DNA from 2 places in the Streptomyces sp. KPB2 genome. Region 2 is predicted to be linked to the other one. Evidence: riboswitches for the same ligand, from Rfam matches in the RefSeq annotation. Region 2 holds a riboswitch; the other holds the start of a gene.
What was found. A riboswitch is a leader RNA that binds a small molecule or an ion and turns the genes downstream of it on or off. The one in region 2 is predicted to bind cobalamin.
Positions count from the first base shown of each region.

Region 1 (7,160 bases), 5.9 Mb from region 2:
CGGTGTGGGTCATCCTGTCCGCGGGCCTGGCCATCGCGCTCGGCACCTACCTGGGCGGCTGGCGCATCATCCGCACCATGGGCAAGGGCCTGACCGACCTCCAGCCGCAGCAGGGCTTCGCCGCCCAGACCAGCGCCGCGACGGTCATCCTGGCCTCCTCCCACCTCGGCTTCTCCCTCTCCACCACGCACTCGGTCTCCGGTGCGGTCATGGGCGCGGGTCTCGGCCGCAAGGGCGGCGTGGTCCGCTGGTCCACGGCCACCCGGATGTTCGTCGCCTGGGGCCTGACGCTGCCCGCCGCGGCCCTGGTCGCCGCGCTCGCCGAGTGGGTCTGCCGCGCCGGCGACTGGGGCACGGCCCTGGTCGCGGTCTTCCTGGTCGCCTCCAGCTTCGCGATCTGGCGGATCTCCCGCCGCGAGGTCGTCGACCACACCAACGTCGTCGACACCGGAGAGCCCGGGGCCGCCGAGCCGGCCGGTGTGGTCACCACGGCGATGGCCGCCGTGTCGCCGCCCCCGGCGGGCACCACCGAGGACCTGACGGCCACCGTCGCGGCCCCGGCCGCCACCCCCGACCCCAAGGCCCCCTCGGCCACCACCGTCTGAGCCCGCGTCCCGGGTACGAAGGAAGCGAACCTCCATGAGCATCGACTGGGCAGCCCTCGGCTCCGTCTTCGGCGTCAGCCTCGTGGTCACGGTGGCCCTGGTGGGCCTGTTCACCCTCGGCATCGTCGGCCTCTCCCGCCAGGAGCGGGCCGTCGCCCAGGGCGGCACCGCGACCCTCGCGGTCGCCGGCGCGTACGCCTGCTTCGCGGCCTGCACGGCGGCGGTGGCGTACGGGATCTATCTGATCGTCGCCTGAGCGTCGCCCGGCCGCGGGCGCACGCTGCGGGGCGGGGCGCGGAACGGACTCGAACCGTTCCGCGCCCCGCCTTTTCGCGTGCCGGCGCACACCGCGCCTGTGTGGGCCTTCGCACACTCCCCCGTCGCAGGTCAACGCCAGGTTGACGGGTGTTCGCGGACCGTGGTGGACTTCCTGGGCCATCTACGGCGGCAGGAGAGGAAGCCCGGTGCGAATCCGGCGCGGTCCCGCCACTGTGACCGGGGAACAGGAACCCCCGGGAGCCAGGAACTCTCACCGCCGGACTCTTCGAACCAGGGCGTGGACACCCTGAGTGAGGACATGACGCGATGCCCGGCTGCCGCCACCGCTCGACGCCCCGTACCAGGTGCCTCCCTGCCCGTGTGACCGGCTGAGCCCATGCGTGCCGGACGCGTCTTCGCGTACGGCGCCACCGCCGGCCTCCTCGGCGACCTCCTCCTCGGCGACCCGCGCCGCGGACACCCGGTCGCCGCGTTCGGCCGTGCCGCGGGCGCCGTGGAACAGGTGCTGTGGCGGGACCACCGGGGCCGGGGCGCCGTGCACACCGCCGTGTGTGCCGGTGGCGCCGCCGCCCTCGGGCTGGCCGCCTCCCGTGCCGTACGCCGCTCCCCCGCCGCCTCCGTCGCCCTGACCGCGGCGGCCACCTGGGCCGTGGTCGGCGGCACCTCGCTGGCCCGCGAGGCGAAGGCCGTCGGCCGTGCCCTGGAGGCCGGGGACGTCGAGGCGGCCCGGGCCCGGCTGCCGCACCTGTGCGGGCGGGACCCGCAGGCGCTGGACGCCGACGGAATCGCCCGGGCCGTCGTGGAGTCCGTCGCCGAGAACACCTCGGACGCGGTCGTGGGCGCCCTCGTGTGGGGTGCCGTCGCCGGAGTGCCGGGGCTGCTCGGCTTCCGCGCCGTCAACACGCTGGACGCGATGGTCGGCCACAAGTCGCCCCGGTACCGCCGCTACGGCTGGGCCTCGGCCCGCCTCGACGACCTCGCGGGCTGGCCGGGCGCCCGCCTGACCGCCGTACTGACCACCGTCGCCGGTGGCGACCCGCGGGGCGCCGTACGGGCCTGGCGCGCGGACGCCGCACGGCACCCGAGCCCCAACGCCGGGCCCGTGGAGGCCTCGTTCGCGGGCGCCCTCGGCGTGCGGCTCGGCGGGACGCTCTCCTACGGCGGGCGCATCGAGCACCGGCCCGTCCTCAACGGGGCGGCGGGCCGCGCCGTACGGGCGTCCGGCACCGGCGACATCGACCGTGCCGTACGCCTGTCCCGGCGCGTGGGCTGGCTGGCGCTGGGCGTGTGCGCGGGCGCGCGGCTGCTCGTGCGACAGGCCGCCTCCTCGAAGAACCGGGGCGTCACGAAGGGACGTACGTCATGAACGGTGGCCTGCTCGTCGCCGGCACCACCTCCGACGCCGGCAAGAGCGTCGTCACCGCCGGGATCTGCCGCTGGCTGGTGCGCCAGGGCGTGAAGGTGGCGCCCTTCAAGGCGCAGAACATGTCGCTCAACTCCTTCGTGACCCGCGAGGGCGCCGAGATCGGACGGGCCCAGGCGATGCAGGCCCAGGCCTGCCGGGTGGAGCCGACCGCGCACATGAACCCCGTGCTGCTCAAGCCCGGCGGGGAGCGCAGCAGCCAGGTCGTGCTGCTGGGCAGGCCCGTCGGCGAGATGAGCGCCCGCGGCTACCACGGTGGACGTCAGGAGCGGCTGCTCGGCACGGTGCTCGACTCGCTCGCCGAACTCCGCGCCTCCCACGACGCGGTGATCTGCGAGGGCGCGGGCAGCCCGGCCGAGATCAACCTGCGCCGCACCGACATCGTCAACATGGGGATCGCGCGGGGCGCCGGCCTCCCCGTCCTGGTCGTCGGCGACATCGACCGCGGCGGCGTCTTCGCCTCCTTCTTCGGCACGGTGGCGCTGCTGGCGCCCGAGGACCAGGCGCTGGTCGCCGGGTTCCTCGTGAACAAGTTCCGGGGCGACGTGTCGCTCCTGGAGCCCGGGCTGGAGATGCTGCACGGCCTCACCGGGCGGCGGACGTACGGCGTGCTGCCGTTCCGGCACGGGCTCGGCATCGACGAGGAGGACGGCCTGCGCGTCTCGCTGCGCGGCACGGTGCGGGAGTCGGCCGTCGCGCCGCCGGTCGGCGAGGACGTGCTGCGGATCGCCGTCTGCGCGGTCCCGCTGATGTCCAACTTCACGGACGTGGACGCGCTGGCCGCCGAACCGGGCGTGGTCGTGCGGTTCGTGGACCGGCCGGAGGAGCTGGCCGACGCCGACCTGGTGATCGTGCCGGGGACGCGCGGGACGGTGCGGGCACTTCAGTGGCTGCGGGAGCGGGGGCTCGCGGACGCGATCGCCCGGAGGGCCGCCGAGCAGCGGCCCGTGCTCGGGATCTGCGGCGGCTTCCAGCTCCTCGGCGAGCACATCGAGGACGACGTCGAGTCCCGCGCCGGGCACGTGGACGGGCTGGGGCTGCTGCCCGTCCGGGTGCGGTTCGACCGCGAGAAGACCCTCACCCGGCCGGTGGGCGAGGCCCTCGGCGAGCGCGTCGAGGGGTACGAGATCCACCACGGGGTCGCCGAAGTCGTAGCAGGTGAACCCTTCCTGGACGGCTGCCGGGTCGGCCAGACCTGGGGGACGCACTGGCACGGCTCGCTGGAGTCGGACGGCTTCCGGCGGGCGTTCCTGCGCGAGGTGGCCGCCGCCGCGGGCCGCCGCTTCGTGCCGGCCCCCGACACCTCGTTCGCCGCGCTGCGCGAGGAGCAGCTCGACCGGCTCGGCGACCTGATCGAACACCACGCGGACACCGACGCGCTGTGGCGGCTCATCGAGTCCGGCGCGCCGCAAGGACTGCCCTTCATTCCACCGGGAGCGCCCGCATGAGCACTGTGCTGTTGTTGTCGACCGCCGACACGGACCTGCTGGCGGCCCGCGCGTCGGACGCCGCCTACCGGATCGGCAACCCGACCCGGATCGACGTCCGCGAGGAGCTGCCGGACCTGGTCGATGGCGCGGACCTCGCCGTCGTCCGCCTGCTCGGTGGCAAGCGCGCCTGGGAGGACGGGCTGGCCGCGCTGAGGGCCGCCGGCCTCCCGACGGTCCTGCTCGGCGGCGAGAGCGTGCCGGACGCGGAGCTGATGGCCGAGTCGTCGGTTCCGGCCGGGGTGGTGGCTCAGGCGCTGCGCTACCTGGTCGAGGGCGGCCCCGACAACCTCACCCAGCTCGCCCGGTTCCTGTCCGACACGGTGCTGCTGACCGGCGAGGGCTTCGACGAGCCGCGGAAGATGCCGGAGTACGGCGTCCACGGCGAAGGCCCCTTCATCGAGGGCCGTCCCACGGTCGGCGTGCTCTTCTACCGCGCCCACCAGCTCAGCGGCAACACCGCGTTCGTCGACACGCTGTGCGACGCGATCGAGGCGCGCGGCGCCAACGCGCTGCCGGTGTACTGCGGTTCGCTGCGCGGCGCGGACCCGGGGCTGTACGAGCTGCTGGGCCGGGCCGACGCCCTGGTCGCCACCGTCCTCGCGGCGGGCGGCACGCACGCCTCGCAGGCGTCGGCAGGCGGTGACGAGGAGGCGTGGGACATCGGGGCGCTGGCCGACTTGAACATCCCGGTGCTGCAAGGACTCTGCCTCACCTCCTCCCGGGCCGCCTGGGAGGCCTCGGACGCCGCGCTCTCCCCGATGGACGCGGCGATGCAGGTCGCGATCCCGGAGTTCGACGGGCGGCTGGTCACGGTGCCGTTCTCCTTCAAGGAGCAGGGCCCGGACGACGTGCCGGTCTACGTCGCCGACCCCGAGCGGGCCGCGCGCGTCGCCGGGATCGCCGTACGGCACGCGGCGCTCGGGCACAAGCCGAACGCCGAGAAGAAGCTCGCGCTGGTCTTCACGGCGTACCCGACCAAGCACTCCCGGGTCGGCAACGCGGTCGGTCTCGACACGCCGGCGTCGGCGGTGCGGGTGCTGGACGCGCTCAGGGACGCGGGGTACGGGGTCACCGAGTACCCCTCCGAGGGCGACGAGCTGATCCACCGGCTGATCGAGGCCGGCGGCCACGACGTGGAGTGGCTGACGGAGGACCAGCTGGCGGCGGCGCCCGCGCGGGTGCCGCTGGCCGACTACCGGGCGTGGTTCGAGAGGCTCGACCCCGAACTCCGGGACGGCATGCGGGAGGCGTGGGGCGACCCGCCGGGCTCGCTGTACGTGGACGGCGACGACATCGTGCTGGCCTCCCTCCAGTTCGGGAACGTCGTGGTGATGATCCAGCCGCCGCGCGGCTTCGGGGAGAACCCGATCGCGATCTATCACGACCCGGACATGCCGCCGTCGCACCACTACATGGCCGCCTACCGCTGGCTGGAGCACAGCTTCGGCGCCGACGCGATCGTGCACATGGGCAAGCACGGCACGATGGAGTGGCTGCCGGGCAAGGGGCTGGGGCTGAGCGCCGGTTGCGCGCCGGACGCCGTGCTCGGCGACCTGCCGCTGATCTACCCCTTCATCGTCAACGACCCCGGCGAGGGCACCCAGGCCAAGCGGCGCGGCCACGCGACGGTGGTGGACCACCTCGTGCCGCCGATGGCCCGCGCCGACACCTACGGCGACCTGGCCAAGCTGGAGCAGCTCCTCGACGAGTACGCGCTCGTCTCCGACCTGGACCCGACGAAGGCGCCGGCGGTCCGGGCGCAGATCTGGACGCTGGTCAAGGCCGCCGAGCTCCACCACGACCTGCACGTGGACGACCAGCCGGACGACGACGACTTCGACGAGTTCGTCATGCACATCGACGGCTACCTGTGCGAGATCAAGGACGTGCAGATCCGCGACGGCCTGCACATCCTGGGCGGCGGCCCGGTCGGCGAGCCGCGCGTCAACCTCGTCCTCGCGGTGCTGCGCGCCTCGCAGGTGTGGGGCGGACAGGCGAACGCGCTGCCGGGTCTCAGGGCGTCCCTGGCCGAGCACTTCGGCCTGGTGGAGAAGGAACTGCTGGCCGCGCCCGGCGCCCCGGTGAAGGTGCCGGCGGAGCTGACGGACCTGGTGGACGGTCCGGCCCGTTCGGCGGCCGACGCGATCGACCTGCTGGAGCAGCTGTGCCGGCGGATCGCGGAGGGCATGGAGCTGCGGGCATGGGACCCGGCGGCCGTCCCGGGCCTGGTCCACGACGTGCTGGGCACCGAACTTCCCGACGCGGTGGCGGTGCTGGAGTTCGCCTGCGCGGAGGTCGTACCCCGCCTCGCCCGGACCACGGACGAGATCGAACACATCCTGCGGGCCCTGGACGGCGGTTACGTCCCGGCGGGACCGTCGGGCTCCCCGACCCGCGGGCTGGTCAACGTCCTGCCGACCGGCCGCAACTTCTACTCCGTCGACCCGAAGGCCATCCCGTCCCGGCTGAGCTGGGAGGTGGGCCAGTCGCTGGCCGACTCGCTGATCCAGCGGTACCTGACCGACACCGGTGAGTACCCGAAGTCGGTCGGCCTCACGGTGTGGGGCACCTCCGCGATGCGCACCCAGGGCGACGACATCGCCGAGATCCTGGCGCTGCTGGGCTGCCGCCCGGTCTGGGACGACGCCTCGCGCCGGGTGACGGGCTTCGAGGTGGTGCCGCTCGCGGAGCTGGGCCGGCCGCGCGTGGACGTCACGGTGCGCATCTCGGGGTTCTTCCGGGACGCGTTCCCGCACGTCGTCGGGTTGATCGACGACGCGGTGCGGGCGGTGGCGGAGCTGGACGAGCCCGCCTCGCAGAACTTCGTCCGCGCGCACGCCGACGAGGACACCGCCGAGCACGGCGACCGGCGCCGGGCGACCTCCCGCATCTTCGGCTCCAAGCCGGGCGCGTACGGCGCCGGTCTGCTGCCGCTGATCGACGCCCGCAACTGGCGCAGCGACGCGGACCTCGCCGAGGTGTACGCGGTGTGGGGCGGCTACGCCTACGGGCGCGGGCTGGACGGGCGGGCGGCGCGCGGGGACATGGAGACCGCGTTCCGGCGGATCGCGGTGGCGGCCAAGAACGTGGACACACGTGAGCACGACCTCGTCGACGCCGACGACTACTTCCAGTACCACGGCGGCATGGTCGCCATGGTGCGGCACCTGACGGGCGAGAGCCCGGAGGCGTACGTCGGCGACTCGGCCACCCCCGACCAGGTGAAGACCCGGACGCTGGGCGAGGAGACGCACCGCGTCTTCCGCGCCCGCGTCGTCAACCCGCGCTGGATGGCGGCGATGCGGCGCCACGGCTACAAGGGCGCCTTCGAGATGGCGGCCACCGTGGACTACCTCTTCGGCT
Region 1 is NZ_CP034353.1:6,320,312-6,327,471, reverse strand. Features, by position in the region: gene pitH (low-affinity phosphate transporter PitH) at 1-605, shown strand, start outside; gene D1J63_RS28500 (hypothetical protein) at 640-861, shown strand; cobalamin riboswitch at 1,010-1,155, shown strand; gene D1J63_RS28495 (cobalamin biosynthesis protein) at 1,261-2,250, shown strand; gene D1J63_RS28490 (cobyric acid synthase) at 2,247-3,755, shown strand; gene cobN (cobaltochelatase subunit CobN) at 3,752-7,160, shown strand, end outside.
Region 1: linked by a shared signal. The riboswitch ahead of D1J63_RS28495 (cobalamin biosynthesis protein) and the one ahead of D1J63_RS01685 (ABC transporter substrate-binding protein) in region 2 are both predicted to bind cobalamin.

Region 2 (7,160 bases):
CGGACGCCCGCGACAGGCTCCGGGACGTGCTGATGGACTACAGCGGCTGTCTGCTGCTGGTCAGCCACGACCGCGAGCTGCTCGACCGCATGGAGCGCATCGCCGAACTGGACCGGGGCGAACTGCGCTTCTACGGCGGCAACTTCACCGCGTACGAGGAGGCGGTCCGTGCCGAGCAGGAGGTCGCCGAGAAGAACGTCCGCAACGCCGAGCAGGAGCTGAAGCGGGAGAAGCGGGAGTTGCAGCAGGCCCGCGAGCGCGCCGACCGCCGGGCGAGCAACGCCGCCCGCAACCTCAAGAACGCCGGGCTGCCCCGCATCTTCGCGGGCAACATGAAGCGCGGGGCGCAGGAGGCCGCGGGCCGGGCGGGCCAGACCCATGCCAACCGGGTCGGTGAGGCGAAGGCACGGCTGGACGAGGCGGAGCGTTCGCTGCGCGAGGAACAGCGCATCGCGCTGGACCTGCCGGAGACCGACGTCCCCGCCGGACGCACCCTCTTCCTTGGTCAGGGGCTGCGGATCCGGCTCGGCGAGCGGGAGGTGTTCGCCGGGGCGGGCGTCGACCTGACGGTCCGGGGGCCCGAGCGGATCGCGCTGACCGGGGCCAACGGCGCGGGCAAGAGCACGCTGTTGCGGCTCCTCGACGGCGACCTGGATCCGGAGGACGGCGACATCCGGCGTGCCGACGGGCGCGTGGCGTACCTCTCGCAGCGACTCGACCTGCTGGACGAGGAACGCACCGTCGCCGAGAACTTCGCCGCGTACGCCCCGCACCGGCCGGAGGCCGAGCGGATGAACCTCCTCGCGCGCTTCCTCTTCCGGGGTGCCCGCGCCCATCTGCCCGTCGGCCTGCTCTCGGGCGGCGAGCGGCTGCGGGCCACGCTCGCCTGCGTGCTGTGCGCGGAGCCGGCCCCGCACCTGCTCCTCCTGGACGAGCCGACGAACAACCTCGACCTGGTCGGCGTGGGCCAGCTGGAGAGCGCCCTGAACTCCTACCGGGGTGCGTTCGTGGTCGTCAGTCACGACCGGCGGTTCCTGCGCGAGATCGGCGTCGAGCGCTGGCTGCGGCTGGCCGACGGCGAGCTGACGGAGACGGGGGCACCCGAGGAGTAGGGCGCCGGCGGGGGCGGACCTCGCGGGCGCCATCGTGTCCGTTTGCGGTCGGGGGGTGCCGGGCGGCAGGCTGCCGGTGTGGCCACTTTGCTGATCGTGCATCACACGCCGTCGCCGAACTGTCGGGCGATGCTGGAATCCGTCGTGTCCGGGGCGACCGCGCCCGAGATCGAGGGGGTACGCGTGGTCCGGCGGGCGGCGCTGGCGGCGACCGCCGTCGACGTGCTGGAGGCGGACGGCTTCCTGCTGGGCACCCCGGCCAACCTGGGCTACATGTCGGGTGCGCTCAAGCACTTCTTCGACCAGGTCTACTACCCCTGCCTGGACGAGACGCGCGGCCGTCCCTTCGGGTACTGGGTGCACGGGGGCAGCGACACCACGGGCGCGGTGCGCGGCATCGAGTCGGTCACGACCGGTCTCGGCTGGCAGCGTGCGGCGCCCGCGGTGAGCGTGGCCGGTGAGCCCGGCAAGGCCGACCTGGAGGCCTGCTGGGAGCTGGGGGCCACGCTCGCCGCCGGTCTGATGGACGACTGAGCCCGCGGCGGACGGGAATGGTCGGGCAGGCCCTAGCCCGGCAGTGTGCCTCGGAAGCGCACGTGCGGGCGGCCGGCCGGGCCGGCGGGGGTGATCTCGGCGTCGACGCGGTAGACCTTCGCGACCAGGTCCGCCGTCAGGACCTCCGCCGGTTCGCCGCAGGTCACGACCCGTCCCTCCGAGAGGACGACGAGGTGGTCGCAGTACGTCGCGGCGAGGTTGAGGTCGTGCAGGGCGACCACGCTGGTGACGGGCAGGGCGGCGACGAGGGCCAGCACGTCCAGCTGGTGCTGGATGTCCAGGTGGTTGGTCGGTTCGTCGAGCAGGAGTTCGCGCGGCTGCTGGGCCAGGGCACGGGCGATCTGGACGCGCTGGCGTTCGCCGCCGGAGAGGGTGTGCCAGAGGCGGTCCGCCCGACCCGTCAGACCGGTGCGGTCCAGGGCGTCGGTCACCGCGTCCTCGTCCGCCGCCGACGCCGGTGTCCAGGCGCGGCGGTGCGGGATGCGGCCGAGCCGGACGACGTCCCGGACCGTCAGTTCCACCTGGGTGTCCGTCTGCTGCTCCACCACGGCGACGCGCCGGGCGACGTCCTTGCGGCCCACCCGGTCCAGGGGGCGTCCGTCGAGGGTGACGAGGCCGGAGGTCGGGGAGAGAACGCCGGCGAGCAGCCGCAACAGGGTGGACTTGCCGGAGCCGTTGGGCCCGAGCAGTCCCGTCATGGCGCCGGTGCGCGGGCTCAGGTCGACGCCGTCCAGGATCAGCCGGCCACCGGCGGTGCGGGAGACCCGCTCGGCGTTCAGGGTCACCGTGCCCTCCTGGTGCGGTACAGCACGAGCACGAAGGCCGGCACACCGATCAGCGAGGTCACCACGCCCACCGGGACCTCCTGGGGTTCGAGGACGGTACGGGCCAGGGTGTCGACCCACACCAGGAACACGGCGCCGGCGAGCGCGCAGACCGGCAGCAGCCGGGCGTGTCCGGGGCCGGTGAGTGCCCGCACCGCGTGCGGCAGCACCAGCCCGACGAAGCCGATGGCGCCGGCCGACGCGACCAGGGCGGCGGTGAGCAGGGCGGTGGCGCACAGCAGCACCAGCCGGGTGCGGGCCACGTGGACGCCGAGTGCGGCCGCCGCGTCCTGGCCGAAGGCGAAGGCGTCCAGGGTCCTGGCGTACCCGAGGCACACGGCGAGGACCAGTACCAGGACCGCGGCGGTGGTCCACACGTCGCTCCAGCCCGCGCCGCCGAGCGAGCCGAGCAGCCAGAACAGCACGCCGCGGGTGGTCTCGGCGTCGGCGGCGGTCATGACCACGAAGGAGGTGAGCGCGGAGAACAGCTGCATCGCCGCCACGCCTGCGAGGACCACCCGGTCCGTGGTGCCGCCGAGGCCGTGGCTGAGCAGCATCACCAGCGCGAAGGAACAGACCGCGCCGATGAACGCCCCGCCGGGGACGGACAGCGCGCCGCCGCCCACGCCGAGCACGACGACCAGGACGGCGCCGGTCGAGGCGCCGGAGGAGACGCCGAGGACGAAGGGGTCGGCGAGCGGGTTGCGCAGCAGGGACTGGAGCACGGCCCCGCACACGGCGAGTCCGGCGCCGCACACCGCCGCGAGGAGGGTGCGGGGCAGCCGCAGGTCCCAGACGATGCCGTCGCGGATCGGCGACACGTCCCCGGCGGTGGTGCCGGCGCCGAGGTGGGCGGCGATCACGGACCACACGTCGGCGACGCCGATGTCCGCCGGGCCGATGGTGACGGCGACGGCCACGGAGGCGCACAGGGCGACGATCCCGGCCGCCGCCCACGTCAGAGGGGCACGGCGGGGTGCGCCCGTGCCGGGGACGGAGTCGGCCCGGCTCGCGGACGTCACTTGGCGAGCCCGAACTCGCGCAGTGCCGCCGCCACCTGCTCCACACCCTCGACGGTACGGATGGTGGGGTTCATGGCCTGCCCGCTGAGCAGCACGTAGCGTTTCTCGCGGACGGCGGTCATGTTCCTGGTCACGGGGTCGGACTCCAGGAACTCGATCTTCTTCGCGGCCGTCTCGGCCGTCTGTGACCTGCGGGTGAGGTCGCCGAGGACCAGGACGTCGGGGTCCCGGTCGGCGACGGTCTCCCAGCCGGCCTGCGGCCACTCCTCGTGGGTGTCGTCCATGGCGTTCCTCGCACCGACCGCGCGGGTGATGACGCCGGGGGCGCCGCAACAGCCCGCGAGGTAGGGCGAGGTGGAGTTGGCGAACCAGTACATGAGGGTGACACCGGAGGCGTCGATGCCGGATGTCGCCCTGGCCACCCTGGATTTGAGCTCGGCGACGAGCTGCTCGCCGCGCTGCTCGACGTCGAAGAGGCGTGCCAGGTCGCGGACTTCGCCGTAGACGGTGTCCATGGTCAGGGCCTCGGACCGGACGCCGTCGCCGTCGCCGCTGTTGTCCTTGCCCGCGCAGTCGGACGGGGACAGGTAGGCCGGTACGCCGAGTTCCGCGAACTGTTCGCGGGTGGCCACGCCGCCGGTGCCGAGCGTGGAGGCGAAGGAGGCGGCGACGAAGTCGGGTTCGGCGTCCAGGACCGTCTCGAAGGACGGCATGTCGTCGGCCAGCCGGGGGACGCCGGCGTTCGCCTTCTCCAGGCCCTTCATGACCGGGTCGGTCCAGGTGGCGGTGCCCGCCATGCGGTCGGCGAGGCCGAGCGAGAGCAGGATCTCCGTGGTGCCCTGGTTGAGGGAGACGGCCCGGCGCGGCGGCGCGTCGACCCGGACGTCGTGGCCGCAGTCGTGGACGGTGCGTGGATAACCGGCCGCGTCGGCCCGGGCGATCGGGTCGTCGCCGGCCGCGCCGGAACCGCAGCCGGAGGCCAGCAGGGCGCCGGCCAGGAGCAGTACGGGACCGCGCGGGGCGCGGCGGGAAGGGAGAAGGCGCCGGGGGCCGACGGTGCGTGCTGCGGGCAAGGAAGGATCCTCTGGCGTCGAGGGCTCATGCGCGAAGCCCGTCCGTACGGTGCGGCCCGCGCCGCACGCGGCACGGGTGCCAGCAGGTCTTCGGACTCGGGTTCGACCGGACGGAACGCCTTCCCGGACGGCGTACGCCGCCCAGTGGCCCGTGTCCCGCCCGTCCCCCTCACCGCTGCGCGTCAGTTCCGGATTCGCACCGGATTCCCTGACCCACCAGGTGGGTTCGACTGGCTTGCGCAAGCTACCACAGCGCCACCGCGGCGCCGGGGGGCGGGCCACTGCCCGACCCGCTCCCCGGGGCCGTGGGTCAGCTCTTGGGCATGAGGACGGTGTCGATGATGTACACGTTGGCGTTGGCGGTCTTCACGTTGCCGCAGACGACCTTGGCGGAGTCGTTGACCTTGTAGGCCTCGTCCGAGCCCGAGGTGGTCAGCTTGGACTTCTGCAGCGTCTCGAAGGAGCCGTTCTCCAGGTCCTCGGGCGCGAGCTTCTGGCCGACGACGTGGTAGGTCAGGATGTCGGTGAGCATCTCCTTGTCGTTGAGGACCTTGTCCAGGTCGGCCTTCGGGATCTTGGCGAAGGCGTCGTTGGTGGGCGCGAACACCGTGATGTTCTCGGCGTTGTTGAGGGTGTCGACCAGACCGGCCTTCTTCACCGCGGACACCAGCGTGGACAGGGCCGGGTTGTTCGAGGCGGCCGTGGCGACCGGGTCCTTGGCCATGCCGTCGAACGAACCGGCACCCTCCTTCGGCACCGTGGAGCAGGCCGGACCGAAGGGCTCGTCGGAGTCCGCCGTGCCGCCGGAGGTGTCGGCCGACTGGTCGTCGGTCGCCGCGGGCGCCGAGGAGGCGGCCTGCGCGGAGTCCGAGGAACCGCTGTCGCCGTCGTCGGAACAGGCGGCCAGGGACAGCGGCAGTACGGCGGCCGCGACGACGGCGACTGCGGAGCGGCGGATACGGGCGTTCATGGCGGATCTCCCTGAAAACGGGCAGCACAAAGGCTGCGTTGGCGCGAAGTCGTGGTGCGGAGCTGAAGTCGGGTGCGGAACGGGGGTGGTGTGCGACGGGCCGCCGAGTACGCGGTGCCGTTCACGTGGTGGCCGGCCGACCCGGGTTACGGGGTCAGTCGCCGGTCCGCTGTCGGCGTGGTCTCGGTTCTTCCCTCACACGGGGAATCCGGAGCAGCTCCCGGCCCGGATTGCCCGCTCACCCGATCGAGTGAGGAAAGTTGGCCGACACCTCTGTGACCTGCGGCGTTCCACCATCGCCCGTCAGGGAGTGAGGGGTACTCAGAACGGCGTCGCGGCCCGCAGGATGAGGAACATGGTGACGGCGGCGTTCGCGGACGACATCGCCGAGACGGCGGTTCCGGCGGCCGCGGCCCACGCCGCCAGGCCCACCGACGTGAACACCGGGGGCCAGGTGCGCACGGCGGGAGCGGGCCGCAGCAGGGCGGCCACCCGGCGGGGCACCGGGCCGGGCGCCGCGAGACCGGCGAGGGTGGCGACGGGGGTGCCGCGCGAGACGAGGGCCGCCTTGCCGATCGCGGTCGCCACGGCGCGGCGGTCACCGACCGCCCGGGCGGCCGCCTCGTCCGCCCACCGCTCCGCCGTGTAGGAGACGGCCGTGCGCAGGGGGCGCAGGAACGGGTTGGCCAGCGCGGCGAGCCGGACGGCGAGGAGGTAGCGGTGGTGCCGGGCGGCGAGATGGGCGCGTTCGTGGGCGAACAGCGCGCGCCGCTCCCCCGCTTCGAGGCAGTCGAGCAGCGCCGTGCTCACCACCACGCGGTCCCGCCGTCCGCCGGGCAGCGCGTAGGCGTAGGGCACCTCGTCCGGCAGTACGGCCACCCCGGTGCCGGGCAGCCCGGCCAGCGCGCGGTGGGCGCGGCGGCGCACCCTGCCGTGTCGCCACAGGGTTCGCGCCGAGGCCGCGACCACGGCGCAGAGCGCGGGAATCGCGGCCTTGCCGACGACCTCGTCGTAGGGCACCGCCGCCCGCACCTCGGGGTCCGACCAGGCGTCGGGCAGCGGGTTGCCCGGCAGCTGGGCGGTGCCGACGACCATCACCAGGGCCAGGCACACGGTGCTGCACAGGGCCATCACGGCGGCGACGGCGGTGAGCAGCCTGGTCGCGGTGCGCGGGTGCAGGTGCTGCTCGGCCAGCCTGGCGATCGGCCACGCCGTCAGCGGCAGGACCAGGGGCAGGAAGACGAAGACGCCCATGCGGTGTCAGCCGTCCTCCGCGGCGCGCGCGTGCCCGAGCAGTGCGCGCAGCAGCCGCTCGTCGTCCGGGTCGAGACCCGTGACGAAGCTGGCCAGCACCGCTTCGCGGTCGCTCTCGGCGTCCAGGACCTTGCGCATCTTGCGCGCGGCGAGTCCCGCCTGGTCCGAGGCGGGCGTCCAGGCGAAGGACCGGCCCGCGCGCTCACGGCTGACGGCCCCCTTCTCCAGGAGCCGGGTCAGGATCGTGATCACGGTGGTGTAGGCGAGGTCGCCGCCGAGGCGTTCCTGCACCCAGCCGGCCGTCGCGGGCCCGTCCGCCTCGCGCAGCGCGGACAGCACCAGTGCCTCCA
Region 2 is NZ_CP034353.1:379,088-386,247, forward strand. Features, by position in the region: gene abc-f (ribosomal protection-like ABC-F family protein) at 1-1,112, shown strand, start outside; gene D1J63_RS01670 (NAD(P)H-dependent oxidoreductase) at 1,191-1,646, shown strand; gene D1J63_RS01675 (ABC transporter ATP-binding protein) at 1,679-2,452, opposite strand; gene D1J63_RS01680 (iron chelate uptake ABC transporter family permease subunit) at 2,449-3,453, opposite strand; gene D1J63_RS01685 (ABC transporter substrate-binding protein) at 3,510-4,496, opposite strand; cobalamin riboswitch at 4,650-4,836, opposite strand; gene D1J63_RS01690 (fasciclin domain-containing protein) at 4,897-5,556, opposite strand; gene D1J63_RS01695 (M56 family metallopeptidase) at 5,878-6,810, opposite strand; gene D1J63_RS01700 (BlaI/MecI/CopY family transcriptional regulator) at 6,817-7,160, opposite strand, start outside.